One region of the Heyndrickxia sp. MSNUG genome, then DNA from elsewhere that is predicted to be linked to it. Evidence: riboswitches for the same ligand, from Rfam matches in the RefSeq annotation. Region 1 holds a riboswitch; each other region holds the start of a gene.
What was found. Region 1 has a riboswitch for cyclic di-GMP ahead of AABM38_RS19595 (DUF192 domain-containing protein). Riboswitches for the same ligand answer to the same signal wherever they lie in the genome.

Region 1 (10,715 bases):
AACGTAACCGGTGATATCACGATGCTTATGATTGGCATGTTCATTCTCCAGTTGATATTTTTGGTCGTTGGAAGTGCTGTAGCAGCTATTTTAATAAATGCCAAAAAGGCCAATTCTTTATCGACCGGAATCCTGCTCATCTTTTTTATCCTATCCATTGCAATCGATATGAACGAAAAGCTTGAAGGGTTGAAGTATTTCACACCGTTCAAATATTACGATGCCAAGAATATTTTGAATGACGGACGTTTCGAGTTCCTGTATCTTGCTATATCATTCATGCTGATTCTCGTCCTTTTAGCTGCAACTTATATATTTTATAGAAAAAGAGATATGAATGTTTAAGATCGATCCCGGACTTCCGGGATTTTTTATTAGTAGGGATAAAAACTTAATGAAAACAGAATCCACGATAATATACTTGAAAAAATACTTCTTTTGATAAATCGCAACTTTCTGTAAAATGAAGATGTAAAGTTTATGAAAGTTTGGAGAGATCTCTATGCGTAATAGTTTCCCTTTGTTTGGAACTGATGACGAATCAATTTATAATCCTGATGAGCTGCTAGATTTATTTTTGAATTGTACGGCTGATGGATTTGCTATTGTCGATATGGAGAATCGCTTTGTAAGGATCAACCATATGTATACTGAAATTTTTGGCTATACAGAGGAAGACCTTATAGGAAAAACCTTTTACGAGTTTTCGAATCCGGATTTTGTTGGGGATCTTATAAATGATGTCAAGAATGGCAAAACATATGCCAACATGATCACTCAACGGTATCATAAAGACGGATCAATGCTGGATATAGCAGTCTCTTATTCTCCTTTCCGAAACAGGAAAGGGGAAATTATCGCGATCATTGCCATCTATCGTGATATTACCAGTATTGTGAGGATGGAAAATGAATTGCACAGAACCCGTGAGCTCTACGAATTAATCACTGAAAATACAAGTGATATGATTAAGGTATTCACAAAGGATAAAAAAATCGTTTATGCCTCTCCGTCACATGAAAAAGTCATTGGACTTCCACCTGAAAAGATTGTTGGGAGAAATTTAGAGGAATTTTTATGTTCGGAAGAAGAGGCTATGCTTGATGAAAAAATCGATGAGATTCTGGAAACGGGTGAACCGCAGCTGCTTAGGAAAAAATTCAGGACAGTTGATAAGAATTCCATTGTTTATACAGAATATAATATTTCTCCGATTTATAATGAAAAAAAGGAAGTTGATTCCTTTGTTAGTGTCGGCCGGAATATTACCGATCGTGTGAAAAATGATGCAGCCATTCGAAATTTGGACCGTTTGTCGATTACTGGCCAACTAGCTGCAGGAGTAGCACATGAAATCCGCAACCCGCTGACCGCCTTAAAAGGCTTTTCCAAGTTATTGCAAACGAGCACTGATAAACAAAAACAGTCAGATTACTTGATGATCATCATGAACGAATTGGATAGAATCGATATGATTGTAAATGAATTTATGTCGCTGGCAAAGCCTCAGGCTGTTCAATTTGTAAAAGGTGAATTATGTGCGATAGTGGACAGCACGATTAATGTCATCCATCCACAGGCAATCATGCATAACGTGCAGATCAAAACAAATTATCCACAAACCAAGGTTGAACTGCTGTGCAACCCGCATCAGCTGAAGCAAGTGTTTTTAAATTTCCTGAAAAACGCAATTGAATCGATGCCTAACGGCGGAATTATCCACATTGACATCAACTTAAACGAGGCAGGAAAAGTTGAGGTCCATATTTCAGATGAAGGTCCTGGAATAGCAGCTGAATTACTGCGCCATCTTGGTACGCCGTTTTATACCACCAAAGATAAAGGAATCGGTCTGGGGCTAACCATCAGCAATAAAATCATCCAGGAACACAACGGATCGATGAAGATTGAGAGTTCGGTAGGAAAAGGAACAACCATAAAGGTCGAATTGGATTACATAGTGAATGCTTTAAAAAAATAATAAAATGCGGCTTCCATAGTAATGGGAAGCCGCATTTTTTATTGTTAACTTATTTTTCTTTATCTTCATTAAACCAAAGCGGGTCATTGTTATCGACTTCGCCATTATAGTTAATCATGATTTCTTCGCCGGCACGGATGTCACGGTATGCAAAAAAATCAAAAGTATGATTGTCAAAATTGATTTCATACGTAGCATTTGGTTCATAGGAATGATTGAACAGCATCCCATACCCAAGCAGGATGCACGAGTGATGTATGCCGTACTCGAATGCATAGTCAGCCAAAGCAGTTTTCTCAATGTGTACATGGTCGGCATTGGGATAGGAAAGAACCGGTGCTTCATGGATCAGTTCGCCTTTCGCTATGTCACGAGTGGCGAATACCCCTCTATTGAATTCTCCATCACTTATTGTTGAAGTCTTAATTTCGATCATAATTTCACCTGCTTGTCCTCTTGTTAGTTGGATTTTATCCTCTTAAGCATGACTGTTCTCATTCAGAAATGCAAATATTTTTCTTTTCCAGCAAATTTTCATCAGAAAATAATTTTTCAAACCTTTATTATCATAATTTTATCCTATAAGCCAATAAAAATTCATGAAAAACCAATCTATTTACCTATTAAATTGACCGAGACCTATGTCAATATATAGAGCTTTTCTCAGTCGTTTTACCCGAGAAAGATTCCGGAAAAAGGAGGAAGAAAATAAAGTGGTTATGTTGAACTACTTGTCGGAGCAATAGTTTCATTTTCCTGAGTCAATAATCTTATTTTATTTTTCAGAAAAATCAGGCATTATGATGGGTTTTGTAGAATTTTGTTTCAAATTATGATGTGGATAAGAGATCAGTCGGACATGCACTGAATCTCGATAAAGGCAAACCTGGTGAAAGCCAGCGACGCAAAGCTACAGGGGCTACTGCACTAAAGTGCTAAGCCAGCCAGCTACCGAAAGATCAGGGTGAATTACATGACATTTGTTCATCTAACCCCCCTTTCGGCAAAGGCGGGGTTATTTTTGTACAGTTGGAGGTGAAAAATGAATGAGACTGCTGAATCTATCGAACGGCAAAGAACTGGCAGCACATGTAAAAGTAGCAGATACCTTTCTTAGCAGATTCAAAGGGTTGATGCTGACGAAATGCTTGCCAGAAGGACACAGTCTCTACATACGGCCCTGCCCGTCCATCCATACCTTTTTTATGAACTATTCCATCGATGTTCTTTACATCAACGAGAACAATGAAATTGTAGGTGCAGACGAACAGCTAGAACCTGCGAAAATTGGAAAGCGCTACAAAGGTGCGTATTCCGTATTCGAGCTCCCAGAAGGCACAATCCGGAATACAGGAACGGAAGTCGGTCATTTGATCAAACTACTAAATGAAAAGGGGAAATAAACAATGAAAGCAAAAATGAAAGCATTATTCACTGAAGAGCAAGGACAGGGTATGACTGAGTATGGTTTGGTGTTGGGAATTATTGCGGTTGCGGTTGTTGGGGCGTTAGCATTGTTGCGAGAGCAAATCATGGAAATGTTCACAAGTGTTACAGATGCAGTAACTAATAGAGAGAACGTACCTGCAGAATAGAGAACAACTTATTATTATCTATTGAACTTATTAATATTCTTCTTGTCAGCGTTGAAAAATTATAACTTGCCAGTCAGAGGTACAGGCAGAAAGAGCCTCGCGTTGAAAAACGTGGGGCTTTTTTTAAAACTCGTCGATGAAACGAGGTAAATAGTATGTGGAATGATTATTTGTTAATGATCTTACTGGTGATATGTGTGATTACCGATGTAAAAGAACGAAAAATTTATAATAAAGTCTTGCTGCCTTTCTTGCTCCTTGCGCTGATTATCCATCTTGCTACTGGCGGATTCAGTGGCCTGGGATTCACGGTAGCCGGAACAATTGTAGGTTTTGCCGTTTTACTCATCCCTTATTTTATGGGAGGAATGGGAGCAGGGGATGTGAAGCTGCTGGCTGTGATTGGCGCACTTAAAGGCACTGTCTTTGTCTTGACGGCTGCAGTCTATATGGCATTGGCAGGGGGCATCCTCGCGTTGATTGTTCTGTTTTTCCGCAAGGGAGCATGGGGCAGGATCAGACACATTGGAATGTTTTTCGGTGGATTGCGGAGCGGCATGAGGATTCCTCTTTTAGTGGACAAAGAAGGTTTAACTGCTACCTATCCTTATGGTGTAGCCATCGCCATCGGTACAATTGCTGCTGTTGCCTTCCAATCAGGAGGAGGATTGCTATGAGGAAGGATGAGCGAGGACAGTCTTTAGTTGAGACCGCTCTCATCCTGCCGGTGCTATTGCTGATACTGGTTGGCATTCTTGATTTTGGCCGAATGATGTATTCCTTCACCCATCTTCATATGGCGGCCCAGGAGACGGTACGGGTTGGAAGCCTTGGGGAGAGTGATACAAAGATCATCGCGTTTGCGAAAGATTATGTTCAGTTAAAAGAAATTGATCAATTGAAAATTAATATTTCACCTGGAGAAGCTGAACGGGATTCGGGTGAATATTTAACGGTAAAGCTTGAGTATCCTTTTCACTTTTTTACTCCGTTTGTATCCAGCCTGTTTCCATCAGCTTTGTCAATCAAGGCGGAGTCCACAATCCGGGTTGAGTAGGGGGATCAGATGATAAGAAAAATTTTTGCAGAGGAATCAGGAAACTCACTCCTTCTGGCAGCCATGTCACTTCTAGTCCTTCTCAGTATCGCTGGTCTGGCGATTGATGGCGGAATGCTTTATATGACCAAAGCAGAGCTGCAAAAGACAGCCAATGCTGCAGTCCTTTCAGGTGCACAGGAGCTGACGAACAATGAGCCAAAGGTTGATGAGGTGACAAGGAGTATAGTGGCTGCACATAACAATGGATCAACAATAGACAATATTTCAGTTGTAATGGAGAAAAAGGTGGCAATCGACCTGTCAAAAACAGTTTCTTTAGCTTTTTCGAAATTGTTTGGAATGGAAACGGTCAATGTTCACGCACATTCCGCTGCGGAACTGAGAACAATGGGAAGGGCAGAAGGAGCAGCTCCTCTTGGAATTGATGATAGTATCCCTCTTGAGTTCTATAAGGAATACCAGCTAAAAGTAGATAGCGGTGGTGTTGAGTACGGTAATTTTGGCGTCCTTGCTTTAGGCAGCACCGGGGCTAGATCTTATGAGGAAAACCTCCGGAACGGTTATCAAGAGGAATTGGCAGTAAATGATATCATCGCCACCCAGACGGGGAATATCGCAGGGAAAACAAGGGAGGTCATTAAGGAAAAAATAAATTCTTGCCCAGAACTTCCGAGAGATATCCATGACAGAGATTGCTCGAGGATTATCCTTATTCCTGTCTATACTCCATACAGCCATGATGTCAATCAGGTAAAAGAAGTGAAGATTACCGGCTTTGCTTATTTTTACATAACAGACCCAATGGATAGTAAGGATACATCCATCAAAGGTATGTTCATAGAAAGACCAGGTACAGGATTTGAAACAAAAACAGGCGTTTTCAAAGGCGCATACAGCATTCGAATAACGGAGTAGGTGATCAAAAATGCGATCAAAGCTTGTTTTGGTCCTCGCATTGGTAATGGGGATCGTAACAACATTTCTTTTCTTTCAATATATGAGTCAAGTAAAGGCAGAAAAGACAATGAACAGTAACCTTGTAGAAATCGTTGTCGCCAAGGAAAGAATCGAAAAGAACGAGCGAATAACGGCTAAAAAACTGGCGCTGGCAGCTGTTCCTCAAAAAGCGCTGCATCCCAATTCTCTTAAAAGCATCAAGAATGCAGAAGGCAAGCTGGCAAATGCAACGATCGAGCAGGGTGAGCCAGTTCTTTCCCACAGACTTGGGACAGAAACTTCTGAAGCCACCTATGTATCGCGTAAGGTCAGGGACGGATATCGGGCTGTTTCAGTAGGAGTTAATTTAAATCAATCCGCCTCAAACCTCATTGAACCAGAAGATGAAGTGGATATTATGTTTTCAAAAAAAATTGACGGACCACAACCAAAGGTAGAATCACAAATTATTCTCCAAAAAGCCAGAGTCCTCGCTGTGGGAAGAAAAATGGTTTTACCTGAGGATTCACAGGAGCCATATACAGAATATACAACTGTTACTGTAGAGTTAAAACCAGAGGATGCTCTAAAACTAGTAAATTCTGCTGAACAGGGAAATATTCATTTTATGCTGAATAAACGGCCAGTAATAAAAGAACAGAATGTAACTGTCGAAAGCGATAAAGATTGAGGTTAACGGAGGGTGATCAATCATGGAAGACGCAACTGAACTGCAAACACATGAAATGAAGCCGGCAAAGAACAAACGCGGCGAACTTATTGCCGTTTGCAGCGCAAAAGGCGGGATTGGTCGCACGACTTTGACGGTCAATCTGGCTGGAGCTTTAGTAAAGAAGAATATCTCCGTCGCCATTTTGGACGGGGATTTCCAATTTGGAGACGTGGGGCTGGCAATGGACCTGAAGTCAGCCTTCACGATCAAGGAAGTCATCGAAGGCATCACCACTCTTGACGAGCACAGTCTGGCAGGCTATCTGTCCAGGCATGAAAGCGGGGTAAGAGTGCTTGCAGCCCCGGAACGTCCTGAATTTGCTGACCTTGTCACAAAGGAGGCTGTCGATAAAATCATTGATCTTCTGCTAGTAAACTATGATTATGTTGTGGTCGATACCGGTGTCGGGTTAAGCGACCATACCGTTCATATTGCTGAAAAAGCGGACCAGATCATGGTGATGGCCAATCTGGAAATGACAGCTTTGAAGAATACGAAGCTAATGCTGGAAACATTCGAAATCCTTGAGCTTTCTAACAAGGTCACCCTTGTCGTAAACCGTGCGAACATGGAAAGCGTAATTCAGGCTGATGATGCGGCAAGAATCCTGGGGCATGAGGATCCGGTGTATATTCCGAATGATTTTCAAACGTGCTCACAATCTCTAAATATCGGAATTCCATTTGTCGTGAACCAGGGGAAGACGGATGTCGCAAAAGCGATATACAAAATGGCTGAACGGATTACGAGCCTCAGGGAAATCACACTTTTTAAAGAACCTAAGGGCCCTTCATTTTTATCAAAATTAATCGGCAGAAAACGGACAAAAGGAGGAGCGGAATAATGAGCCTTTTGAATCGTATCCAGGAAAGGACGCAGCATGCTGCGGGAGAGGAAGAACAAGCAGCGGCATTGTCCAACGAAGCTGTCCCTCAGCCGAAAATGGACATCAGGGCTGTTTTCAGAGATCCAAAGAAGGAGGCAGTGAATCCTGAAGCTCAAAGAAAGCAGGACAAGCATCAGGAGTTAAAAAACCTTATTCATAAACAAATCCTGCAGGAGTTCAAGGATGCCCCAGTTGAAGAAATCATTCCAAGGCTTGATGGCATGGCAATCGAGATCATGAAGGATGACGAGCATTTCCGCGGGAGCATTGACCGCAAAAAAGTCGTTGATGAACTGAAGAATGACCTGACAGGTTTTGGTCCGATAAATCCCCTGCTCATGGATGAAGATGTCAGCGAAGTCATGGTGAACGGACCAAATCAGGTTTATTGTGAACGTAAAGGAAAAATCGAAATGACCTCGATTAAATTCAGGGATGATGAGCATGTCATGAGCATCATTGAAAAAATTGTCGCACCGCTCGGCAGAAGGATTGATGAAAGCTCTCCAATGGTTGACGCGAGGCTTCCGGACGGTTCCCGTGTGAATGCCATCATTCCTCCGCTTGCCTTGAAAGGTCCGACAATCACCATCCGAAAGTTTTCCAAGGAACCGTTCCAAATTGAGGATTTAATAAACTTTGGCACCCTGAGTGAAGAAATGGCGATCTTTCTTGATGCCTGTGTAAAAGCCCGCCTTAATATTTTCGTCTCCGGGGGCACAGGCTCTGGAAAGACGACGACTTTGAATGTGTTGTCCAATTTTATTCCGCATGATGAAAGAATCATTACGATTGAGGATGCAGCTGAGCTCCAGCTTGGCCAGGATCATGTCGTCTCATTGGAATCAAGGCCGCCTAATATAGAAGGAAAGGGCTCAATTACCATCAGGGACCTTGTCAGGAATTCTTTGAGGATGAGGCCAGACCGGGTTGTCATCGGCGAGGTTCGCGGCGCCGAAGCACTTGATATGCTGCAGGCTATGAATACCGGTCACGATGGCTCGCTTGCAACCGGTCACTCCAATAGTGCCAGAGACATGATTGCCCGTCTGGAAACGATGGTTTTGCTCGCCGGTGTTGAACTTCCTGTAAAAGCGATCAGGGAGCAAATTGCCGGAGCGATCGATGTCATTATCCAGCAGTCCCGCTTAAAGGATGGGTCTAGGAAAATTACGAGCATCACCGAAGTACAGGGGATGGAAGGCGATGTCATCGTCCTGCAGGATGTGTTTACCTTCAAACAGCAGGGAGTAAACGATGCTGGCAAAATTATTGGGCGTCTAGTACCAACAGGAGTCCGTCCGAAGTTTTATGAACGGCTCGAAGCTTCAGGAATTCATATCCCGGCCAATGTTTTCATTGAAAGTGAGGAGTGGGGAGAATGATTTATGCCATTTCCGCGTTCTTCCTGCTGACGGCTTTCCTGTTATTCTTATCTTTATTTCAAAGGGTTTTTCTCTCTGACAAGCGGCTGGAAAAGCGAATCGAACAGTATCTTTCCAGCGGTACAAAATTGGACAGAAAGCATTACGATTTAATGGTCTATTATCAAATGACCAAGCAAAAAGTCCGAAAAAAGATGCTTACGAAGGAAAAGAACTCAAAGCTTGAAACAATGCTGCGACGGACAGGACTTCCAATCAAGCCTGAGGAATATATCATGTTCCAGTGGATTGCTGCTGGATTAGGCGGTTCACTTTTATTCCTGTTAACCGGAAATTTCTTCTTTATCCTTTTAGGATTTATGCTGGGTTTTATGTTTCCTCGCTGGTATGTGAAAAAGAAACAGAAGGAGCGCATCAATAAATTCAATGAAGGATTGCCCGATATGATTTCTACAATTGTTGGTTCCTTAAGGGCAGGCTTCAGCTTTCAGCAGGCATTGAAGGCTGTTGTTGAGGAGGCTGGCTCTCCAATTAAGGAAGAAATGGACAGTGTCATAAAGGAAATGCAATATGGCGCAAGCCTTGAAGATTCCTTGAATGATCTTAAGGAGCGCATGCCCAGTGAGGATCTGGACTTGATGATCCAGGCTATCCTGATTCAAAGGCAGGTTGGCGGAAATCTTGCCACGGTACTAGACAGGATTGTTCAAACCATCAGGGAAAGAACGAAAATCCACCGTCAAATTTCCTCGCTGACCGCTCAGGGCCGCCTTTCTGGAATTGTCATCGGGTTATTGCCTATTATTCTCGCGTTCGTGATTTATCTGATCGAACCTGAATACATTGGGACGTTATTCAGGCATCCCATTGGAATTGCCCTGACCGTTGCAGGTTTAGTCTCAGGAATCATTGGATTTACTCTCATTCGTAAAATTACATCAATTGAGGTGTAGTGATGATTTATTTTACTTTTTTTGTGACCGTTTCCCTGCTGATTTACGGATTATATTTAATAAGGGTAGAGAAATCCTCATACATGAAAAAGCGGATGTCGGCTTTTGTCAGCGGGGTTAAGGAAAATGAAGTAGCTGCTGAAGAAAAAGTTAGTCATGCAACATTGTATGAACGGATCGTCAAGCCACTGCTCAACGATTTTAAAAGAAGCTTTAAGAAAAAAATGCCTGGTGAGAAAGAAGCGAAGATTGAAACAAAGCTTCTTCTCGCCGGAAGCCCTTTTGGGATGACCCCTGTCGATTTTAGATTATTACAGATTTCCATCATGCTGCTTTTTCCACTTTTAGCAGGTGCATATGGAGCCCTGCTCCAGACTGGCTATGCAGGAATATTCCTGTTTTTCATTGTCGGGCTCGGAGCTGGTGCGGTTCTCCCGCATTATTACCTTAACCTGAAAAAGAAGGCTCGAAATCGAAGTGCACTGAAGGAATTGCCAGATATTCTGGATCTCTTGACCGTAAGCCTTGAAGCAGGTCTTGGGTTTGACTCAGCGGTCAGCAAGGTCGTCTCAAAGAAAGAAGGAGTCCTTTCAGCTGAATTTCATCGCAGCCTGGAAGAATTAAGGCTTGGCAGGACGAGAAGAGAGGCGCTTTCAGGGATAAAGCTAAGGGTGGAAGTAGAAGAGGTCCGAGCTTTTATCAGCAGCATTCTCCAAGCAGAGAAGCTGGGAATTGGGATGGTGCAGGTGCTTCGTGTCCAGTCAAATGAAGTGCGTGAACGAAGGAGGCAGCGGGCAGAGGAAGAGGCAATGAAGGCTCCAGTCAAAATGCTTTTCCCGCTTGTGCTATTCATTTTCCCGAGCTTGTTTATCGTCCTTCTCGGTCCAGCGCTGATTCAATTTATTGAAACCTTTTCAAAATAAAACAATGGACTGGCTATATCTAAAGGCCAGTCCAATGTCCTATTTTTTAACGATCTTTGATGGATTATTGATTTTATAAGCTACTGAAACTTCTAAAAGCAGAGCCTCATCTTCAACATCCTTACCCTTCGGCAGGCTTTTCTTGACGATTTTACCGTCAAATTCCAGTTGCTGTCCTGGCTCTAATTCAAGTTTTTTTAGTGTTTTACTGTGAGATCCCCAGGCAAGGCCTACCTCAATGGGTTCATCCTGTTCAATTCTTA
Region 2 (10,715 bases), 580 kb from region 1:
TCTTCAATTTCTAATGCTTGTACCCACCTTGGAAAGTAGATATGTTTGTTGAATCCGGTTGTCATGACGAGATTTACACCAGTTTCTTCGGCCATTCTGATAAGGTGCTTGGCATCCCGTCCGTAATCCATTGTTGTAGCATCTACAAGCGCATTTCCACCTGCGCGTTTAAATCTCCAAAGTTCACTTACACTAGCTTCATAGTCTGTTAATTCTAAATCTCGATCCTTTTGGCTAGCCGGTGGGTTTGCCCATAAGTGTTCATGGCTGTATGTGAAACCTAAATCTTTTGCATCAATATCTCCTAAAACGGTACGAACTTTACCCATTATCATCACTCCTGATTATATTATTTAAATAGTGAGAGGAAAGAATTTTCGCTCTTTCCTCTACGGGCATTAAAATTAAATTTGAATTCCGAACAGCATGCCAACCAGACGAATAAGGATCACCACGATGATTGCATCCGGAGAAGCAAACCATAATCCTTCAACGCCATATTTTGTAACATCCACAAGAGGGTAGGCAAGGGCAATTAGCAATGTCCAGCTGACGCCTAAGAAGAATCCACTAATAATGGCTCCGCGTCTGCCGCCAGTTGCATTTCCGAATACTCCTGCTGCCCCGCCCATGAAGAATAGACCAATAACAGAAGGTAAAACGACGACTGGCAATATGCTAGAAATAGCTGTTACCAATAAGCTGCCAATCAATGCAGCCAAGAAGCCTAGTGTTACTGCGATTGGTGCGAATGAATAGAAGATTGGGACATCTAACGCAGGCTTAGCTCCAGGAACAATCTTTTCACCTACCCCTTTAAAAGCAGGGACTATTTCTCCTAAAAACATACGGACACCTTGAAGTAATACTAAAATACCAACAACAAATGTTAGTGCGGACATGATAGAGAACTGAATCGCGTTCTGCCCGCCAGCTATTTCCGCCATTTTTGCTGGATCTACAAAGAGCGAAGTAACAACATAGATGACGATCATGACAATACCCATTAATACACTCATATCTTTTAAGAAATCGAGTGACTTAGGAACTTTTACATCTTCAGAAGACTTTTCTTTGTTCCCTAATTTTCCGCCTACCCATCCAGACAAGCTGATCCATGAGCTGCCCCAGAAACCGAAGGCAACATGATCATTTCCAGTTATTTTACGGACAAATGGCTGAGATATGGCAGGGAATAATACCATTGAGATACCTTGTATAATTGAGCCAAGGATGACGGTCATAGTTGATGATAATCCCATTTGATGGAAAACGATCGCCATTGTACCTGCGAATGAGAACATCATATGGCCAGTAAGGAAGATATACTTCCATTTAGTCAATCTTGCAATTACTAGATTGATTAGGAATGAGAATACAAGAATTAGGGCTGTTTCTTTTCCTAAAACTTGTTGTACTGCTGCAACGAGAGCATTATCTTCGGCTACAATACCCTTTAGTCCAAATGCTTCGGTAAACATCGTACTGAAAGGTATTAAAGCGTTTACAATAATTCCGGCACCTTGCTGAAGAATTAAGAAACCAAAGATTGTTTTTAAGGTACCTTTAATGACATCGGAGGTAGACTTTTTCAGAGCTATTAATCCTAAAGCGGCAATAAGGGCGAGGATAATGGCAGGGTTACTTAAAATAGATACAATGAAATCCAGCATCTATTTCACCCCTTTAGCAATTTTTTCAATAACGGGCATGACCTTTTGCTCTATTTCTTCCTTATCTAATAGATTATTAATGGAGACTACTTCAACAGATTCACTGCTTAACTCAGATGCAATTTCACTGGAGGTGACCATAAAGTCACAGGCTTTACCCTTGGCTGAACCCAAATCTACAGCTTCACCATCAACATCATACCCATGTTTCTTGGCGATTGCCTGAACCTCCATCAACAGCATTAGTGATGTTCCAAAGCCCATTCCGCATACAGTCACAATTCTCATTTTCCCCACTCCTTAGTTTAAAATTGATAAAATTTCTTCTTCATTATTGGATGTTAATATCACTTCCAGTTTCTCTTTGTTCCCTAATACAGCTGCAATTGTTTGCAGCATGCCTATATGGCTGGTGGCGTCAGTGCCGCAAATAGCGCAAACTAATTGAACAGGATCATTTGTTGGGTGGCCGAATGCTACCGGGTTCTTCAGGCGCACCAGGGAAAAGCCTTGTTCAAGGACGCCATGCTCCGGTCTGGCGTGAGGGATCGCAATGGAAGGAGCTAAAACAATATAAGGACCTACATCCTCGAAGCCTTTTACCATTGCATCGATATAGCGCTCCTCCACTTTGTTTTCATCAGCCAATAGTTTACCTGCTGCACGAATGGCTTCTTCAGCGGTTGCTGCCTCAACGTCTAATTGGATGAGGTTTTTGTTTATGGTCAGCATCAGGACTCTCCTTCCGTGTTAAATGTCTTTAATTTGTTTCTGCCAACTAAATCAATATCATATTCATAACGATCAGATCTGTTAGCCATTTCAACCATCTCGAATGGGGTTCCATCAGGTAAATAGGAAACCCGGGTGATATGAAGGATAGCTGAATCCGGAGAGATTCCTAATTCCAATGCTTCTAAATCGGTGGACAGTCTAGCCTTGATTCTTTCATGTGCTTGTTCGAGATGGATACCGTAATCTTCCTCAAGTACTTCATAAAGAGATTCCTTCATCAGACCATTTTCCATGAAACCAGGTGTGAATTTTGAGCGGAAGTAGTTAATCAGGATTGAAATAGGTTCTCCGTCTGCACAACGCAAACGCTTCAGGCAAATAACCTTTTCTCCTTTGGCCAGCTGCAACTCTGCAGCTATTTTCTTCGATGGCTCAATTTCATAAATCATCATATTTTTAGTTTCAGTATGTTTCCCTTTTACACGCATTTCCTCAGTCCAACTAGTGATATTACCAGCTTTTTGGACGATGTTTTTCGACTGTACGAAGGTTCCCCTTCCTTGAGTCTTCGTGACTACACCTTCATTGACAAGTTCCTCAATTGTTTTTCTGACGGTAATACGACTGACACCAAATAGTTTCTCAATTTCTGACTCAATCGGAAGAGCGTCGCCTTCCTTTAAGTTTTCCTCAATATACTCCATAAGAGCATCCTTTAATTGCTTATAAAGAGGCATCTTTAGGTTTTTATCTAACCGCAAAATGATTATCACCTTCTTTTTAAAGATTATGATGTATTATATGATAATTAGTTAATTAAATATTAACATTATAATGAATTGTGTCAATTATTTTTTTTATTCAGACAAAGATTATAACCTTTTAGAAGAACATGGGGACGGTTCTCTTGTTCCTTTTAGGAACGCGGGAACCGTCCCTGTGTTCTACTCGTGTTCCTTTTTTGGTGGAAGCGCGGGGATGTACCCTGAGAGAAAATGGCCCGGTTCTTATAGTAGACATTCAGAAGTTTTACGGAAAAAAGGACGATGAGTGGGTTATTACCTGCTCATCGTGTTTTTTTCCTTTATTTATACAACACGGGAAATTATATTCCATTTTACTGAATAATAATTCCTTTTAAATTCTATGTATTTTAAATTTCTACGAGATTTAGTAGGTACTTTACACACGGTGCCAAAGACCTATATACTTGATATGTAAATAATTCCAAATCAAATACTATGAAAAAGGCAAACTTCTCGAAAGGGGAGGACGCAAAGCCGTGAGTCTAAGGCATGCTGAGGTGTGCTATGATCGTCAGGTTTCCATAGTTTAGAGAACCTCTTACTATGGCTTTTTGTCATAGTTTTTTTATTATCCGGGAGGGGTTAATGGCATGAGCTTTCTTAAGACGTTTGGTAAATATGCGGGCAAAACCGCTGGGATGGTAGTTGGAGGACCAATCCAGGTTATTGGGGAGTTAACTGGATCAGATGTGATCGAGGACATCGGAAAAGGAGTCAGAAAAGCCTCGGAGTTCGCTGGAACTACAGTTGGACAAGCTGCTGATGGAGCTGTTGGGACGGTTGCGGGAATCATCAATGACAATCCCGCGCAGCGTGATCAGGGCTTGAATGATATCGGAAGTGCTGTCGGAAGGACTGCGAAGGGAGTCTACCAAACTGCTAAACACACGGTCCATAATGGCGGTGAAGTCATTGGCGGTTTTATCGATGGAGATCATGACCGTGTTAAAAAAGGAGCCATATCCATCGCTAAAACGGTTGCCATAGGAGCATTGGCTGTAGGAGTTGTTGATATTATAGATGGAGTCGATATTGCTGATGCGGAGGAGACAGGTTCCGATTTATCAGGTGAAGATATACCATTCGAGACCAAAACGATTGAACTACCTAATGGAGAAACCGTTACTGATTCCTTCCCAGTTTTCGATAGTGAATATGAAGTGGAAATAGAGGAAGACATGTATCTGAGAAGCGATTATATCCATTTTACATATGCAAACTATGAGTTATATGAGGATATTCAAGGAGATCCAGAATTAGCTGAAGAGCTAGGCTTGAACGAAGCTGACATTGAATCTTTGTCCAATGGAGATAATCCAGAAGGATACACTTGGCATCACAATGGAAGAGCCAGGAGTCCTGCAATTAGTTGACCGGGAAACACATGCAAGCGTGGGACATACCGGAGGCCGTGAACTTTGGGGTGGCGGGAGTGAGTATAGATAAGTTAGAAAAAGCAAAATTGAGCCAAAAGGGGCAGTGTGATGGGTTTCTTTAGGAATGTTTTCGAAGTAGGTAAAATCTTCACAGATTCAGGAAAAGAATTAGGGCAGATTCTAAGTGATGGAAGAAAAGAGTTTACCGAATTGATGACGGACGGCTTTAAAGAAATGGTGATTAAAGGCAACAGCGATTATAAAACATCTTATGAAAAAAATAGTGAGGCAGGAGAGATCCTGTATAAGGCACAAAGGAAGTATGATGGGTTGTTTGATGATGTTCACACAGAAATACTTTGTGTTGAAACGTTGATTGACGATCATTACGTCTATAAAAAGAAATTGTATGAAGAGATTAAAAGTCAATACGGAGCAACGGTGGAGAAATATATAACAGACTATCATTTAAGAAGGAAGGATTTTTATTCCTCACATACTGAGGATAGCAATCCCTTCATGCCTGCAGCCGCTGCGGTGATCGGTACATTGGGTGTAGGACTTGTCGGCGGGGTTATTGGCATGGATTTAATCCAGCAAAGAACACGTGTGAAACAGGCAGATTCCTATTTGCAGGAAGCGAAAAAAATAAAGGCAAAGCTGGAATTAGAGTGTGGAAGACTAAGAGTATTGAAAACGAACTTGACCTTTGTTGAACAAAGCATCTACGAAGAACGTTCGCTGATTGAACGCTTGTATCGTCCTCTTAAAGAAAAAATGAAGCATACGGAAGAATTATTAGCTTCAGATTTTACCGATGAATCGGACGTCCAGGATGCAGAGCAAGCGATCGAAATCATCAGGATGCTGGAAAAAACTCTTACGACACAGTTTCTTCAGGACGAGGCTGTCATTACTACTCAATATCAGGAACTGACTAAACAGTTAGAGCAATTAGTCCGACAATTATAGTGGAAACTTCAAATAAAAAGGGGAAGTCATAATGAGTGTAAAGAATGTTTTTAGCCCATTGGATATCGCATCAGTTGTAACAGAAACGATTAATTCGGCGACAAGTTACTTGAAGGCAAAAGAAGTGGAAGAAACCGAAAGGCAACGCCTGATTTCATGCCTCAATGCCATCACCCTTAAGATTGAGCTGGAAAGAGACAAGTTTGAAAAGTTCATGGAAAAAAGTTTCGCAGAACGTGAACGATTGTATAGCTCTGCAGATAAGGTACTTGAAAAGGGACTGCAGGAAAATAATATGCAGCTTGTGACGCTTGCATCTAATTTAATGATGAATGTCTATAACAAAAACCCGCTAGATGGACTGGATAACAAAATGCAGGATGTAAAACTTGAGGGCCTTCAGCCTATAAAGAGTTATATTGACTAATAGGAGTGAAAATCATGTCCTCAAAAGAAGAATGGGAACAAGCTGAACAAATCATCAAAGAAACATTAAAACAAGCAGCAGAAGAACTGAACGCAACAATAAAACAGGAAGAAGCAGAACGAGCAGCCATCCTGGCCAAAGAACAACAAATATACACCATCCTGCAAGCCGACAAAGACAAGTTCAATCAAGAAATGCAAAACAAACAACAAAACAACCAGCTGCAATTATTAAACGGGCAACTAGAAGAAGCCATTAAAAATGACGATCAAGAAGCTATTCAAAAGTTAATGTTGGAAATGAACAGTATTTAGTGGAACATGGGGACGGTTCTTGCGTTCCAAATAGCGCAGACACCGGGAAGGTTCTAGTGTCACGTTCGGGAGTCGAAATAAAAGACGAGAAGTTTTGCGGGAATTCGTCATTAAGCTTTTTTTTCTTAAGGCTTATTACATTTAGTTATTAAATAACTCTGGTGGAATTGGCAAACTTGAAGAGAGAAAAAGATCCGAAACAGACGGTTCTAATGTCCCATTCTGTACTCGAAATAAAGTGAACTAGAAACTGAGCTCTTTTCAATTTTTTTCAATACATATGTGACTGCTAAACTAAAGTAGAATAGGAGGATACCAAAAAAATATTGAATATTACTATGTTATTTTGTCAAGCAGAAGAACCGTCTCCGAGTTTCGCGTCCTTTCGAAATAATTAAGATGAGGTGAGAAGATTTATATGTCTAGTCTGAGCAGCCCTGCAAAAACTATGGATTTTACTATTGCATCAGCAATATCACATCAAACATTTACAGCGGGTAGCAAATTACATCAAATGGTTAAGAAGAATCTTAGTTCATTAAATTCTAACTTAACACATCTTGATATTAATAGTTATCTTAATGATGCATATAAACTTGCAAACAGGACGTACTTTAGGTTAAGGGCTACGAGTTATGATAGAAGTAGATATCTAGAGATACATAATAACTTAGTTTTTCTATTAAGTGATTACTTTGGGTTGCTTAATGAAATTATGGCTACTGGAGAAGTTCATCCCTATATAAATATACTAAATCAGCATCCCCTAGTTGTGGAAAATGGAGTACTCTTTACAAACAAAAGATTGGTTAGCAGAATTTTACCAGAAAAAAAAGGGAAAATATCAGGGGGATATGGAGAAGGTTTAGTAAGGTTATTGTTGGCTCAGATTGATAATGTACAAGAACATGGAATCTTAAAAGTTGGGACATCTAATAGGGCACCGTCTCCTGACTTTATCATAATTGATAAATTCTTAAATGTCATAGGTCTAGCAGAAGTAAAATCAAGTATTAATCATACATATAGAAGTCCTGATAGACAAGTAAAGAATAGTAGATTCAATGGCTTAGGAATCAATGTATTCTTCAACAACGATTCTATGGCTCCTATAGAGTTTTTTATAGAAGATCCAAGTTACAACACTTCAATAGATATTATGCCTTCAATTTATTCAAAAATGGCTGTTTTAGAAGCTCTAGTATTAAATGAAGGTGAATCTCCCTTGATTGTTAAGAATACAGTATGGGCAAAGGAATTATTGCAACTTTTTCATGAAAACTTACAATATTTTCTTTTGAATAATTACTCATTTTCATTATTTGAATTAGAAGAAAAATTACCTATTAAAGAAGAACACTTATTTGCTTTTTTAAAGAGGTTTTTTGATATTCCAGAAAATAATATACAAATTGAAAATGAATTGTTTAAATACAGTAAGATATATCATTATAAAGACTATGTATTAAAACAGGGATAAAAATATATAAGTGGGAAGCGTGGAGGTTTATGGTGTCACGCTTCGTAGGATTATTACTTTGAGGAACAGTGACGGTCCCCGTGTTTCTTCAAAAAAAGTGCCTTGCTTCCATTGCTTAATGCAGTGGAAACCAGGCACTTTTTTATTTATTCGTTTTCTGAACCGTAGCTGATTAGATTGGTGAAGATCCTATACCCACCAGGTACCTGACTCTGAATCTGTCGATAAAATACAAGGTTCGTATAAAGATACGTTCCCTTGCCGTACTTAGCCATCAAGATGCCACCGTCGAATGGGGCTTCGTTCGGGTCCGCCATGCTGACGAAGGTTTCATACTCTGGTGCCCAAGCCATTGGGTAGTATAGTCCTCTTTCTTGTACCCAGTTATCCCAGTCGCTGTCTGTGATTTTGTTCGGATAGTTGAAGAGAGGGGACTCTGGTTTTAGGACGTTAACTTTTGCGTTTTCATCGGTTACGCGCCATTTGATGGAGACGTTGCCGATCGTTAATGGGTATGGTGCTGATGTGTCTTTGTTCCAGTTGTCGCCGCTTGGCTTGTGGTACTGAACGACTAGGTGCCCGCCATCTTCCACGTATTTTAGCAGGCGTGCATTGTTTTGCAGCAAATCGGCTCGTGATAGGTAGGCGCGAATGCCGACGACGATCGTGTCGTACTGGCTCAAGTCGCCCGTCGCGATATCATTGTCTGTCAGCTTGGTGATGTTCAAGCCTGCATTTGATAGGTAATCTGCTACCATATCAAAGCCGCTGTCGATATAGCCGACTTTTAAGTTGTCGTTCTTCAATAGTTCGAAGGCGACGCCATGGACCTGTGCTGGATATTGATAATAGAAGGTGCCGATATGGTCATAGCTGATTTCCTGGATTGTTGAACTGAACGTTTTCCCGTTCACGGATACTTCTGAATCAATATTGAAATCTCCTGACTTAATATCCGCAGGCGGTGAAAGGGTGAAAGTGACTTCTTTTTCCTCGAGCTGGCTTGCAAAATCAACAGCTGCTGATTTCGGCTCGACTTTCCAGCCTGCAGGCACTTTTAAGGAAACGGACGCCTTCGTTTTGCCATTGTAATAGTTTTTGACTTTAGCCATTACCGGAATTTCTTTTTGCACATTGGCGGTATTCACGATGATATCCTCAGGATTCAGCTTGACCGCTGCATCTGGTAGGACAGCGATGGTTCCTTCCAGTTTCTGAGTTTGGACAGTTGCCGTTCCTTTATTCTTATAAGAAACGACTGCCTGCAAAGCCGGTTCCTTGTACGCGTGATAGAATTCGGCATTTTCAGGAACTTTTACATTAAAAGTAAGCTGGGCAGTCTCCCCTGGTGAGAGGGCTTTTTCCTTTTTGTTCGCAGTAATCTTCCAGCCTTTTGGAGCGGTCAAAGAAACCTGGGTATGCTCCAATTCCTGGCTGCCATTGTTCTTAAGAGTTACGGTAACAGTTGTCTCCTGGCCTTTTGTCAGGATGTTCGATGCAGCTTCTGCTTTTACATCAAGGCTCGAAGAAACAAAGCTTGCTGTCTGCAACTGCTGTTCCTTCAGTCCCAGCTTATGAAGCAGGTCTAATTTTAGCTCCTTATCCAGCTTAGCGGTTTCAGTTTTCTTTTGTAGATTGCGGACATCCTTTAATGCCTTTTGTGTTTGTGTGAAAACCGCATTGCGGTCAGGATAGGCAGCGACAATAGAATCTAATTTTCCCTGCAGTTTTGTGTATTGGCCCTTAAGGTCATTGGCTTTCTTCGGCAGTACCTGTGCCCATTCTGCAAGGTCATATGGTACGCCTGCAAATAGGTCATCGCTGCCATGTGTGTCTACGGTAGTGTGCGCTAATTCAAGATTCGCCTGGCGAGGGGCAACTGGGATATCACTTCCCATTCCCTGGCTTTTGTGCATATAGCGGGATTGTTCGCCAAGCTGAGGGTAGCTCATTTCATAAATCGGATCGTACATGCCGATTTCAATCGATGTGGTTGCTGTATCTTTTGATGTAGCAGGGAAGTAGAACTTCTTCATTTTCCAGACAGATAATCCTTCTTTTAACTGTTCAGGATAGATAGTCGGATCTGCTGCATCTTCAAAGGCGCGTTCAGTGAGGATGGCCATGGTGCGGTGGTGGCCGTGCTGTGATGGGTCATTCTTGAAAGAAGGCATGACGATATCCGGCTGGTACGTACGGATAAAACGGATCAAGCGTTCATATGTCTCGTCTTCTCCCCATTTAGACAATGTTTCTTCAGGGCTTTTGGAGAATCCGAAATCATAAATTTCGTCGGAGGTCGTTTCGCTTAAGTGATAGGCAGTAACGCCGGTGATTTTTGCGGCTTCGATCATTTCACGTGAGCGGATGATCCCAAGCGCGTTGCCGAGCTCATTGCCAATTTCGTTCTGTCCGCCTTCACCGCGGTTCGCGATCAAGCTGGCTGTCGTAACGCCAAGCCCTCTGGAAAGGTAAGCTAAAAAGTCGCTTCGTTCATCATCCGGATGGGCACCGGTATTCAAAAAGGTAACAGTCGTTTCAAGAGGCTTAACGGCATTCCAAAGTTCAACATCGTGTTTCTGCGTCTCCACAGCTGATCCGCTTAAAGGCACCATCGACACGATCAGCAGGAAAGAAAGCAAACCAATCAAATACTTGCGCATGTTTGTAACCCCTTTCATTTTTGGTTTTCGGTAAAAAATATCCCGCACTCCTTCCTCTTTATGTATTTGTTTGGTTAGTTAATCTGTCTAACTAACGACAGACATAACCCCTAGTTAAAGATAATCACAGTTAGATAATATTGTAAATTAATAAGTTGTCAGAAAATTAAAAATGGTATTTTTATACTATTACATGTGGTAAAATGGCACTAATTGGATATTTTACTTACTAATTTAATATCTACACCTGCATAAATACCAAAAACAGC
Region 3 (10,715 bases), 110 kb from region 1:
TCCAGGCTCTTAAAGATCAGGCTGACCGAGTGACGCTAACGTCAAGAGCTTTCCATAATGATCAGCTTGGACCTTGGTATGAAAAAATCTGCAAAATGACAAATAAAGAAATGGCGCTGCCTATGAATACAGGAGCAGAGGCGGTTGAAACAGCAATTAAAGCTGCTCGTCGCTGGTCTTACGATGTTAAAGGTGTAGCTGAAGACCAGGCTGAAATCATCGCTTGTATCGGTAATTTCCATGGCCGGACAATGACAGCGGTTTCGTTGTCTTCTGAAGCTGAATATAAGCGGGGCTTTGGGCCGATGCTTCCAGGAATTAAATTGATTCCTTATGGAGATCTTGAAGCATTGAAGGCGGCAATCACTCCTAACACTGCTGCGTTCTTAATTGAACCAATCCAGGGAGAGGCTGGGATTGTCATTCCGCCAGAAGGCTTCATGAGTGCTGCATTTGATTTGTGTAAGGAAAACAATGTACTGTTTATTGCGGATGAAATCCAGGCAGGACTTGCTAGATCAGGAAAAATGTTTGCGTGTGAGTGGGAAGACATCGAGCCTGATATGTATATTCTAGGCAAGGCCCTGGGCGGCGGAGTATTCCCGATTTCCTGTGTAGTTGCTGACAGTGATGTACTAGGTGTTTTCAACCCAGGTTCACATGGATCCACATTTGGAGGCAATCCAATGGCTTGCGCTGTATCGCTTGCATCACTTGACGTATTGATTGACGAAAAGCTGGCTGAACGGTCGCTTGAACTTGGTGAATATTTTATCAGCAAGCTTCGTGAAATCGATAACCCTATGATAAAAGATATCCGCGGCCGAGGACTTTTCATCGGTGTTGAATTGACAGAGCCTGCCCGTAAATATTGTGAGGATTTAAAAGAGGAAGGCTTGCTATGCAAAGAAACACATGACACTGTCATTCGCTTCGCCCCGCCCCTTGTGATCAGCCAGGAAGACTTGGACTGGGCAATTGAGCGTATCAAGAAGGTTTTATCGTAAAAAACACATACGAAAACCCGTCCAATATCCGGACGGGTTTTTTCTTGGCTAATAGAAAAGCATAAATTTTTTTCGTAATTTATGCTTTCCTAATGCATAAGGGCAGCTACGACTCTGTTTTGGCCTTAAGCGCTCGCCAATCGGTGATTTTTCTTTAAAATTATCTTGTGGCCCTTGGTTCTGCTGCTCTTTCTTCTTCTTCGCTTGGAGCGAAAAGAAGTCCTAGATTGATTAAACCCGCAAGTCCTACTAAGCCATATACTATTCTGGCCAATGCTGCGTCCTGACCTCCGAAGATTGCTGCAACAAGATCAAATTGGAAGAATCCGACTAAGCCCCAGTTAATAGCACCAATAATCGTAAGGACCAATGCAATTCTTTGAATACCACTCATGGATGTTTCCTCCTTAAAATATGGATTCGTATTTAGGTTGATTCAGCAGTAACAATATTATTCATCTCTGCCATTTAAACATTATTCTGGTAAAAAAAACTGTAACTTTTTATAGCACATTGGAGAACATTAAGAAGTGCAATTCTTTTGCATTGCTTTTAAAAAAAGAACATAATGGGCGATAAGGAAGGTGATTCAAATGGATAATTTCACATTTTATAATCCAACTAAATTGATTTTTGGCAAAGGCCAACTTGAGGAATTGAAGAATGAAGTGCCTCAATATGGCAAAAAAGTTCTTCTTGTATATGGCGGCGGAAGCATAAAGAGAAATGGGCTTTATGATTCGGTCCTAAAACTTTTAAAAGAAATTGGCGCAGAGGTGTTTGAGCTTTCAGGTGTTGAGCCTAATCCACGAATATCTACTGTCCGTAAGGGCGTCCAAATCTGCAAGGAAGAAGGAATTGAATTCCTGCTTGCGGTAGGCGGCGGGAGTGTTATTGACTGTACTAAAGCAATCGCTGCCGGTGCCAAATATGATGGCGATGCATGGGACCTTGTGACAAAGAAGGCGTTCGCTTCCGTTGCACTTCCATTCGGTACGGTGTTGACTCTTGCTGCAACAGGCTCTGAAATGAATGCAGGTTCGGTTATCACGAATTGGGAAACGAATGAAAAATACGGCTGGGGCAGCCCAGTGACGTTCCCAAGGTTCTCCATTCTGGACCCGGTGAATACATTTACTGTACCAAGAGACCAAACAATCTACGGAATCGTCGATATGATGTCTCATGTGTTTGAACATTATTTCCATTTGACTGAGAACACTGAGTTCCAGGATCGCATGTGCGAATCCCTGCTGCTGACTGTCATGGAAACAGCGCCAAAGCTTCTGGCTGATCTTGAAAACTACGAGCATCGCGCAACTATTTTATATGCAGGCACAATGGCACTGAACGGTATGCTATCAATGGGTTACCGCGGTGACTGGGCTACTCATAACATCGAACATGCAGTTTCAGCAGTTTATGACATTCCGCATGGCGGAGGACTTGCTATCCTGTTCCCGAATTGGATGAAGCACAATTTGAAGGTAAAACCAGAACGCTTCAAAAAAATGGCTGTCAGGGTCTTCAACGTGGATCCTGAAGGTAAGACAGACGAAGAAGCCGGTCTTGAAGGAATCGAAAAGCTGCGTGAATTCTGGTCAAGCATCGGAGCACCATCCCGACTTGCAGATTATGATATCGATGACAGCAAGATTGAAGTAATGGCAGATAAAGCAATGGTCAATGGAGAATTTGGCAACTTCACAAAATTGACCCACGAAGATGTGGTGGAAATTTATCGCAAGTCTTTATAAAAGTCAAAAGGACCCAGTAAACTGGGTCCTTTTTCATTTAACTAGGAGAATACTAATATCGATCCATCTTTATAAATAATTAAAACACTTATATTATCACTGTTCTCGGTTGAAAAATGAAACTAAAGAAAAATTTACCAAAAATATTTCTAGGTCTAAATGTTTAACGATATGGTTAACTGTGGTAATTCTCTAACTATAAGACAATGGAGCTAAAGGGATATTTTACATAAAGTGTCGTCACCGCCCATGCAAATAGCAAACCAGCTGAAAAGCTGGGACGCAAAGCCAGGAGTCTAAGGCAGCCTAATTAGGCAGCTATGATCGTCCAGCCGCCATGGATTAAGAAATTTGTCCTGGCGGCTTTTTTTGTCAAAAAATCGCAAAATATTATCGAAAGAGAGGCGAAATTTCCAGTAAAATAACTGAATATTCAGTTTATTTATGATGCAATTAATAATGAGAAAAAACTATGAAAAGGGGATTAAACAGTTGAAACCTATAAAACATGTGTCCATTCTATTATCCTTGATGCTTTTGTTATTCATTAGCCTGCCTGTAACTGGGGCATTTGCAGCTGGCAGCGCCGAAAGTCAGACTGTAAAAAACAGCAAACAATCATCTCAGGTTGATTCCAAAAAGAAGAGCAATCAAGCTCAAACAGAAGCGGCTAAACCAAAGGCTCAAAATGAAAATACAGCAAACTCGAATAATAACAATACTGAAGGAAACTCAGCTGTGAAAAAAGAAGCTGCACAGATTCAGCAAGCTGATCATAAAGAAAAAGCTGAAACGAAGGTTGAGAATGATCAAACAGTTGAAATAGCAAAAAATGAGAAAGAAACAAAAACGAAGGTAGAAACAGTATCGGAAAAAGTAGTGAATACAAATAAAAGTACGCAAATTCATTTGCATCTGAAGGATTGTGTAAATCCAACTGTAAGTGTTTTTGTTGAACTTAAAGGCGAATGGAAGGAAATGTCCAATCCAGGAAGCTCACCACTCTTCAAATTGCTGGATGGTGGAGAATTTGTTAAGGATGATGTTACGGCTTTTAAGCTTGTTTTTGAAGGTGGAGAAGAACTGGTAGTTCCTGTTAGTGAAATTAAAGTGGGTGTCGAGGCAGAAGGGACAATCAACTATTGGCTTGAAAATTGTGACCTGCCTGATAGTGGAGAAACTGCACCTGATAAGGATGCAAATAAAAGCACTCAAATCCATCTGCATGTAAAGGACTGTATAAGCCCAGCGGCAAAAGTATTTGTAGAGATTAAAGGCGAATGGAAGGAAATGACCCATCCAGGTAAATCACCACTCTTCAAATTGCTGGATGGCGGAGAATTTGTAACGGAAGACATCACTGCATTTAAAATTGTTTTTACCAGCGGCGGTGAGCTCGTTGTACCTGTAAGCGACCTTAAGATTGGAGTAGAGGCAGAAGGAACGATCAACTACTGGATGGAAAAATGTGATATCCCTCTGAAAAACACATTCAAGACATTAAGCTTAATGATCGATGACAGCAAGGGCAAAATTGACAGTGCTGCAGTAATAATGATGAATGGGAAACGTATTGAGTTTAAGCTTGTGAATCATGTTTGGACAATCCATTTAACAGAAGAAGCGAAAATGGATATGCTGAAAGGACTCGAATTAACAAGCAATGGGCAGACAAAGGTCATCCCCTTAACACAATTATCTGAAGAAATGGTTCACCTGGAAAATCAGGTTCTAACTCTTAAAGTAAATTGGAGCATGCAAGGAGAGATCGTCGGTGAAGAAACAAATGAAGGCGCATCGCCAGTTCCTATGAAGAACTCCGGCTCAGGAAATACACCTGGAGGATCGACAGGTTCACAAGGCTGGGTTGGCGGCGATGTTCTTCCGCAAACGGGTGAAAGCAGCCGGATGCCTTACTATATCCTCGGCTTCTTGATTGCAGCAGGAGGAGTTATGTTAAGGATCAAAAATCCATTGAAGAATTAATTGTGAAAAAAACTTGAGAGAGGAAGAAATTCCTCTCTTTATTTATATCTGAGGTGAAAATGGTGAAAAAGGTATTTTCGATATTTTTAATCCTGACCGGGTTTTCAATTTTCTTTTATCCTGCGATGAAGGATTTATATACATCCTACAGCCAGAAACAAATGATGGACAAGTGGGAAAATAACTCCCTTAATGAAAATGAAGCAGCAGAGAGCCTTGGCAGCCTGGAAGAGGTGTTCAGCATCGAAACGAAGGCGGAAACTGTTGAATCAGCCAAGCCTATTATGAATCAGGAAGAGAAAAAAAACGAAGAAAAACAAAAAGTGAATCCTGGAATGGTTGGTGTTATCGAAATCGATAAAATTAATCTAAGGCTTCCGGTATTGAACGGGGCTTCCATGGCTAACATGGCGATTGGAGCCGGTCTGCTGGAAGGAACGGCACTACCGGGAAACGCCGGTAATACCGCGATTGCCGCCCATCGCAGCAGAGCTTATGGCAAAATGTTCAACCGTCTGGATGAAATCGCCACAGGGGATTTAGTGACGGTAAAGGACAAGGACCAAACCTATCAATATGAGGTTTACGAAACATTAGTCGTCGAACCGAATGATGTATCCGTGCTTATGGGCAGCGATGATGAAAAAACACTGACTCTTATTACCTGCACGCCAATTGATACAGCTACGCACAGATTAATCATCAAGGCGAAAATGCCTTAATCTGCATGTCCGGGTGACTTCCCGGACTATTGTTTTTTCAGGGGGTTAAAAACATTCAACAAGGAAAAAAATAACGAAGTCGTGAAATTTTAAAAATATTTCACAATTGGTCACGCTTACACTTTAGTGTGATTCTTGATTCTTGGTGGAGCTTTCGTTAAAGTGGTAGAGAATACAATTAAATGGAGGATCAGACATGACACATGTTCGTTTTGATTACTCAAAGGCGCTAAGCTTTTTTGGTGAACACGAAGTTACATATTTAAGGGATTTTGTAAAAGTAGCCCATCATTCATTGCACGAAAAAACGGGTGCGGGCAGTGACTTTTTAGGGTGGATCGACCTGCCTGTGAACTATGATAAAGAAGAATTCTCACGCATCCAGAAATCTGCTGAAAAAATCAAAAGCGATTCTGATGTATTGCTTGTTGTTGGAATCGGCGGATCATACTTGGGTGCTCGTGCGGCACTTGAATTTTTGCAGCACAGCTTTTATAACGCTCTTTCAAAAGAGAAGCGCAAGACTCCGCAAATCATCTTTATTGGTAATAACATTAGCTCCAGCTATATGACAGACGTGATGGATCTTTTAGAAGGCAAAGACTTTTCGATCAATGTCATCTCCAAGTCTGGAACAACAACTGAGCCTGCGATTGCCTTCCGTATCTTCCGCAAGCTTCTTGAAGAGAAATACGGTGTGGAAGAAGCTCGCAAACGCATCTACGCGACAACAGACAAAGCACGCGGTGCATTGAAAACTCTTGCTGATAAAGAAGGCTATGAATCATTTGTGATTGCTGATGATGTCGGCGGCCGTTACTCAGTATTGACTGCAGTAGGCTTGCTGCCAATCGCTGTCAGTGGTTCAGACATCGAAGCGATGATGAAGGGTGCAGCGCAGGCTATGGAAGACTTCAGCAAGTCCGAGCTTGAAGAAAATGCTGCTTACCAGTACGCTGCAGTCCGTAACGCTCTTTACAATAAAGGCAAAACAATCGAAATGCTAATTAACTATGAACCATCACTTCAGTACTTCTCTGAATGGTGGAAGCAGCTGTTCGGCGAAAGTGAAGGGAAAGACCAGAAGGGAATTTATCCTTCTTCAGCAAACTTCTCTACCGATCTTCACTCTCTTGGACAATATGTACAAGAAGGCCGACGCGACTTGTTTGAAACCATCATCAAGGTCGAGAAGCCTCGCCATGAAATGGTGATTGAGGAAGCTGACAGCGATCTTGACGGCTTGAACTACCTTGCTGGCAAAACAGTTGATTTTGTAAACAACAAGGCATTTGAAGGTACAATGCTAGCCCATACAGACGGCGGCGTTCCAAACCTTGTGCTTACAATTCCACAGCTGGATGAGTACACATTTGGCTACCTTGTTTATTTCTTTGAAAAAGCATGCGCAATGAGCGGCTACCTTCTGGGAGTAAATCCATTCGACCAGCCAGGTGTTGAAGCATACAAAGTAAATATGTTCGCATTGCTTGGCAAACCAGGCTTTGAGGAAAAGAAAGCAGAACTCGAAAAGCGACTTAAATAAATGATAAAAAGGAGTACCTCATTTTGGGGTACTCCTTTTTATGGTATATACGAAGTCATTTCAGCAAACCGCACAATTATTCTCCGAAAAAAACCGCATTTCCCGCAAGAATAGAGGATTCTCCGGAAGCTGGCATTTTTTAAGCATTCCTTCCAGAGCTCCTAATCAAAAATCCCATAATGAAATACTCCATTTTGGTTAAAACTAACCTTAAAATGCACAGAAAGGCGGAACATCCTGTGATTGAAATTCCATCTGAACTTGAAGGCAAACACTTTGACCTTTTTAAATTGGAACAGCTGCTTAAACCTCTTGGTTATACGATTGGCGGAAACTGGGATTATGACCATGGAGCATTTGATTATAAAATCGATGACGAGGTTGGTTATCAATTTTTGAGAATTCCCTTTAAAGCTATCGATGGCCAGCTTGATTCACGTGGCTGTACAGTTCAATTGCAGCGGCCCATTCTTCTTTCACATAAGTACCAGCGAGGAATTGACGACCATGCTAATATCGGCAACGCCGCTGCTTCCTTCAACCAGTTCCAGGAGCCAGTGGACAAAGATGCAAGCTTCCCGGAAAAATATATTGAAGTAGGAAAATCACTGGTCCATGAAGTCGAATCTTCCATCTTGACCCGCTAATTGGTAATCGTTAACAGCATGTCGGTTTGATCTATTTTAATATGGTTGCTGGGGTTGACTGCGATGTCATCCCCTTTTTTAATGCCAATCAAAATCACATTCTGGCCTAAAAGCAACGTGCTTGCCTCGGCGAAATTTTTGCCGATTGTTTTGTTATCGGCAGGTATATAGGCAAGGTGCTTGCCATTTAGTTCTCCCAAAAAATCAAGAAGTGAATTAACATGACCTTCTGTATAGATGCTGTTTAAAATGACAGCGCTAGTTAAAGAGTTAGTTTGAATCAGTTCATCTGCTCCCGCTCTGCGTGCATTATTGATCTGCTCGCCTGTCAGTATTTCAGCGATGCAGTATATATCAGGGTTGAGACCTTTTATTGCCAGTAAAGTCAGCACTGTGTGCATGTCTGCGTGCAATTCATCCAGGTTCTGATCTGCCGTAATAATCACCTTGGAGGCTGTTTGAATCTTAGCCCTTAAGAGTGTATCGTCGCTGTTCGCTCTGCCTTTAATAAAATGAACATTTTCATCACTGATGGGATTTGATTTTAAGGATTCATCAATTAAAATAATCTGCACCTTAGATTCAGCCATAGATCGAATAATTGACCGAGACCTTTCGTTCCAGCCAATAATGATGACATGGCCAGCCCCTCTGTAAATAACATTTCCTTTAAGATATTGGTTCTGCTTTGTCACTGTGGCGGCTGAAAGATGGATGAAGTAAGAGGACAAAAACCCTGTCCCAACCAGCAACAGAAGGATGCCAGTAATTCGTCCCAGAAAAGTCGATGGATAGAAATCCCCGTAGCCAACAGTTGATGCAGTAATGATTGCCCACCAAATCCCATCAAAAACAGTGGGGAAACTCTGTGGTTCAATGAGGTGGATGATTGCACCAAAAATAAAAATAATGAAAGCGGCGATCATTAAAAACCTTGTTAAAATTGGCAGACGAATGAAACGAACATAAATTTGGTTCGTCAAGTTAACTCCCCCTAAAATCTTTATCTTCATATGTAAGAAATTATTAATTACTTTTTCCCTTATTCCCTAGTTCAAAAACAGCGTTGCAACGAAATAATGTACTAGGATGTAATACTATTTTTGGCTTAGCATCAGTTTTTAAAACGCTCCTTTACTTAAAATGTGCGCTAGCCCGTACCATTTTTTCATTCGCACATATGCTGTAAAGTAAAGGAGGGATAAGGATATGTCGTTAGGATCAAATTCATATGTTTGGCTTTTCCTTGCTGTAATTTTAGCGGGATATGCTCTTTATCGAGTTGGGGCTCTTACTTTGGCAGCATTTTTAGGATTATCATTTTTACAGATTATCGGAATAGTTGTAATCGTTATCTTTGCATTCTTAATCATCTTCATTGGCATTAAAATCCTGCTTAGGGGCGGCTGGTTTTAATCAATGAGAAAGAACCTGCATTATCATTGGCAGGTTCTTTCTCATTATCCTAATAGTTGCGTGCTTATGCTAAGTTTCTTTTAACCTCTGTGGCGCCACCCTGCCGTAAAAGAAAATTCCGCTCGCAAGGAGGATGACTCCGAAGGCAAACGTTTTTAGATCCGATGTACCCGCAATAATGACCCATATCGAGTACAGAGTCGAAATCGCTGCAATCGTTCCATCCACCACTCTTGATTTCATGCTGGTATACGTTTCCCCAGTGAGTACAAGCTTTAATTGGAAAACAGAAGAGATGAAATAAGGGACTAAATAGGACAATGTTGCAATAAAAATAATAAAGTCAAATGCGTTTGCAATGGAGTTGGAAATGGTCGAAAAAACAAATAACTGACCCAAAATATTCGTTATAATCAAAGAAAAAACCGGAAGGCCTTTTTTATTTTCCCTCAAGAATGAAGGCAGGAAAAGACCTTGTCTGGCAGCCTGGTAGGGAACCTCGGCACTTAACCATACCCAGCCAATCGTAGAACCGAATAAGCTGATCAATCCAAGTATGGCTAGAATTTTACCGCCAATTGGTCCGAGGACAGTTTCAATCGCATCGATCAATGGCTTCTCCGATGCAATCAAAGATTTCTGGTCAAGCATCCCCATAACAAGCATGCTGATTCCAATGTATATGACTAGAGCAATCACTAATCCTAGAACAGTCGCCCGTTTGACATCTGCAGGCCGCCTCGCCCTTGAAGCAAATACGACAGCAGATTCCACCCCGATAAATGCCCATAGGGTAGTGATTGCGGCATTGTTGATTTGTCCGTACAAACCGACTGAATGGCCAGCTTCGTCAAAACGGGGAGCAGAGAAAGGCAGGATGTTTGCTTTTTGAAATGTAAACAAGCCTATAATGATAAACAAAAAGAAGCCGATTACTTTTGCTGCTGTGGCTAAGAAATTCATTTTTCCAGCCTGTTCCATTCCACCTAAAATGATAAAATGAGTTCCCCATAAAAGAAGGGTACATACAATGAATGTCATTAAATTTCCGGTTCTAATTACTGTGTTGCCAATGGTGAAAAGTTCGGATTGGCTTGTCAAAATAGGAAAGAATGTAGATAGATAGCTTGCAAAAGTGGTGATGATGGCAATATTTCCAGCAAAATTGCCAATCCAGTAGCCCCATGAAGCCATGAAGCCAGAAAGTGTTCCAGCGTGCGATCTTGGAGGGAATAATTCTTTTGCATAAACTTGCGGACCGCCAGTCAGTTCAGGCTTTCTTAATGCCAGATTTCCAAATACAAGAGCAGTCATCAAAACACCAAATCCAGTCAGCAGCCACCCCAATAATACACCGAGAGGACTTGCTGCTTCAGAAAGGGAACGGGGAATCATGAATATTCCCGATCCTACCATATTGCCTACAACAAGAGCAGTTAATATCCAGACACCTAATTTATTCGATTGACCCAATGCGATCTACTCCCTTACAGTTCTATTATGCTCAGATAAAAAAGGTGATAAATAACCCAATAGCTTTTGATGATTAAATCAAAAGAACATCTTTTATATTGTGCTTAAATCACACAAAAATAACACACCAAATTCAGGTGTGCTATCGATTCTATATTAAC

Region 2: another riboswitch for cyclic di-GMP. It lies ahead of AABM38_RS22425 (HNH endonuclease); the one in region 1 lies ahead of AABM38_RS19595 (DUF192 domain-containing protein).
Region 3: another riboswitch for cyclic di-GMP. It lies ahead of AABM38_RS20125 (LPXTG cell wall anchor domain-containing protein); the one in region 1 lies ahead of AABM38_RS19595 (DUF192 domain-containing protein).

What each region holds. Positions count from the first base shown of each region.
Region 1 covers NZ_CP150978.1:3,891,537-3,902,251, reverse strand. Annotated here, with positions in the region: gene AABM38_RS19610 (ABC transporter permease subunit) at 1-345, shown strand, start outside; gene AABM38_RS19605 (PAS domain-containing sensor histidine kinase) at 503-1,981, shown strand; gene AABM38_RS19600 (SET domain-containing protein) at 2,031-2,417, opposite strand; cyclic di-GMP riboswitch class I at 2,851-2,937, shown strand; gene AABM38_RS19595 (DUF192 domain-containing protein) at 3,028-3,384, shown strand; gene AABM38_RS19590 (Flp family type IVb pilin) at 3,388-3,576, shown strand; gene AABM38_RS19585 (A24 family peptidase) at 3,732-4,253, shown strand; gene AABM38_RS19580 (TadE/TadG family type IV pilus assembly protein) at 4,250-4,633, shown strand; gene AABM38_RS19575 (pilus assembly protein TadG-related protein) at 4,643-5,551, shown strand; gene cpaB (Flp pilus assembly protein CpaB) at 5,562-6,263, shown strand; gene AABM38_RS19565 (AAA family ATPase) at 6,286-7,149, shown strand; gene AABM38_RS19560 (CpaF family protein) at 7,248-8,576, shown strand; gene AABM38_RS19555 (type II secretion system F family protein) at 8,573-9,529, shown strand; gene AABM38_RS19550 (type II secretion system F family protein) at 9,532-10,452, shown strand; gene AABM38_RS19545 (hypothetical protein) at 10,492-10,715, opposite strand, start outside.
Region 2 covers NZ_CP150978.1:4,468,532-4,479,246, reverse strand. Annotated here, with positions in the region: gene AABM38_RS22450 (phosphotriesterase family protein) at 1-332, opposite strand, end outside; gene AABM38_RS22445 (PTS ascorbate transporter subunit IIC) at 405-1,673, opposite strand; gene AABM38_RS22440 (PTS sugar transporter subunit IIB) at 1,674-1,961, opposite strand; gene AABM38_RS22435 (PTS sugar transporter subunit IIA) at 1,974-2,405, opposite strand; gene AABM38_RS22430 (GntR family transcriptional regulator) at 2,405-3,169, opposite strand; cyclic di-GMP riboswitch class I at 3,648-3,738, shown strand; gene AABM38_RS22425 (HNH endonuclease) at 3,805-4,587, shown strand; gene AABM38_RS22420 (HNH endonuclease) at 4,520-4,660, shown strand; gene AABM38_RS22415 (hypothetical protein) at 4,699-5,562, shown strand; gene AABM38_RS22410 (hypothetical protein) at 5,594-5,989, shown strand; gene AABM38_RS22405 (hypothetical protein) at 6,004-6,303, shown strand; gene AABM38_RS22400 (hypothetical protein) at 6,722-7,783, shown strand; gene AABM38_RS22395 (NEW3 domain-containing protein) at 7,930-10,446, opposite strand.
Region 3 covers NZ_CP150978.1:4,000,445-4,011,159, reverse strand. Annotated here, with positions in the region: gene AABM38_RS20140 (ornithine--oxo-acid transaminase) at 1-1,007, shown strand, start outside; gene AABM38_RS20135 (DUF378 domain-containing protein) at 1,168-1,401, opposite strand; gene AABM38_RS20130 (iron-containing alcohol dehydrogenase) at 1,601-2,764, shown strand; cyclic di-GMP riboswitch class I at 3,012-3,104, shown strand; gene AABM38_RS20125 (LPXTG cell wall anchor domain-containing protein) at 3,257-4,750, shown strand; gene AABM38_RS20120 (class D sortase) at 4,810-5,472, shown strand; gene AABM38_RS20115 (glucose-6-phosphate isomerase) at 5,669-7,018, shown strand; gene AABM38_RS20110 (YugN-like family protein) at 7,258-7,665, shown strand; gene AABM38_RS20105 (potassium channel family protein) at 7,662-8,648, opposite strand; gene AABM38_RS20100 (hypothetical protein) at 8,875-9,081, shown strand; gene AABM38_RS20095 (amino acid permease) at 9,151-10,554, opposite strand.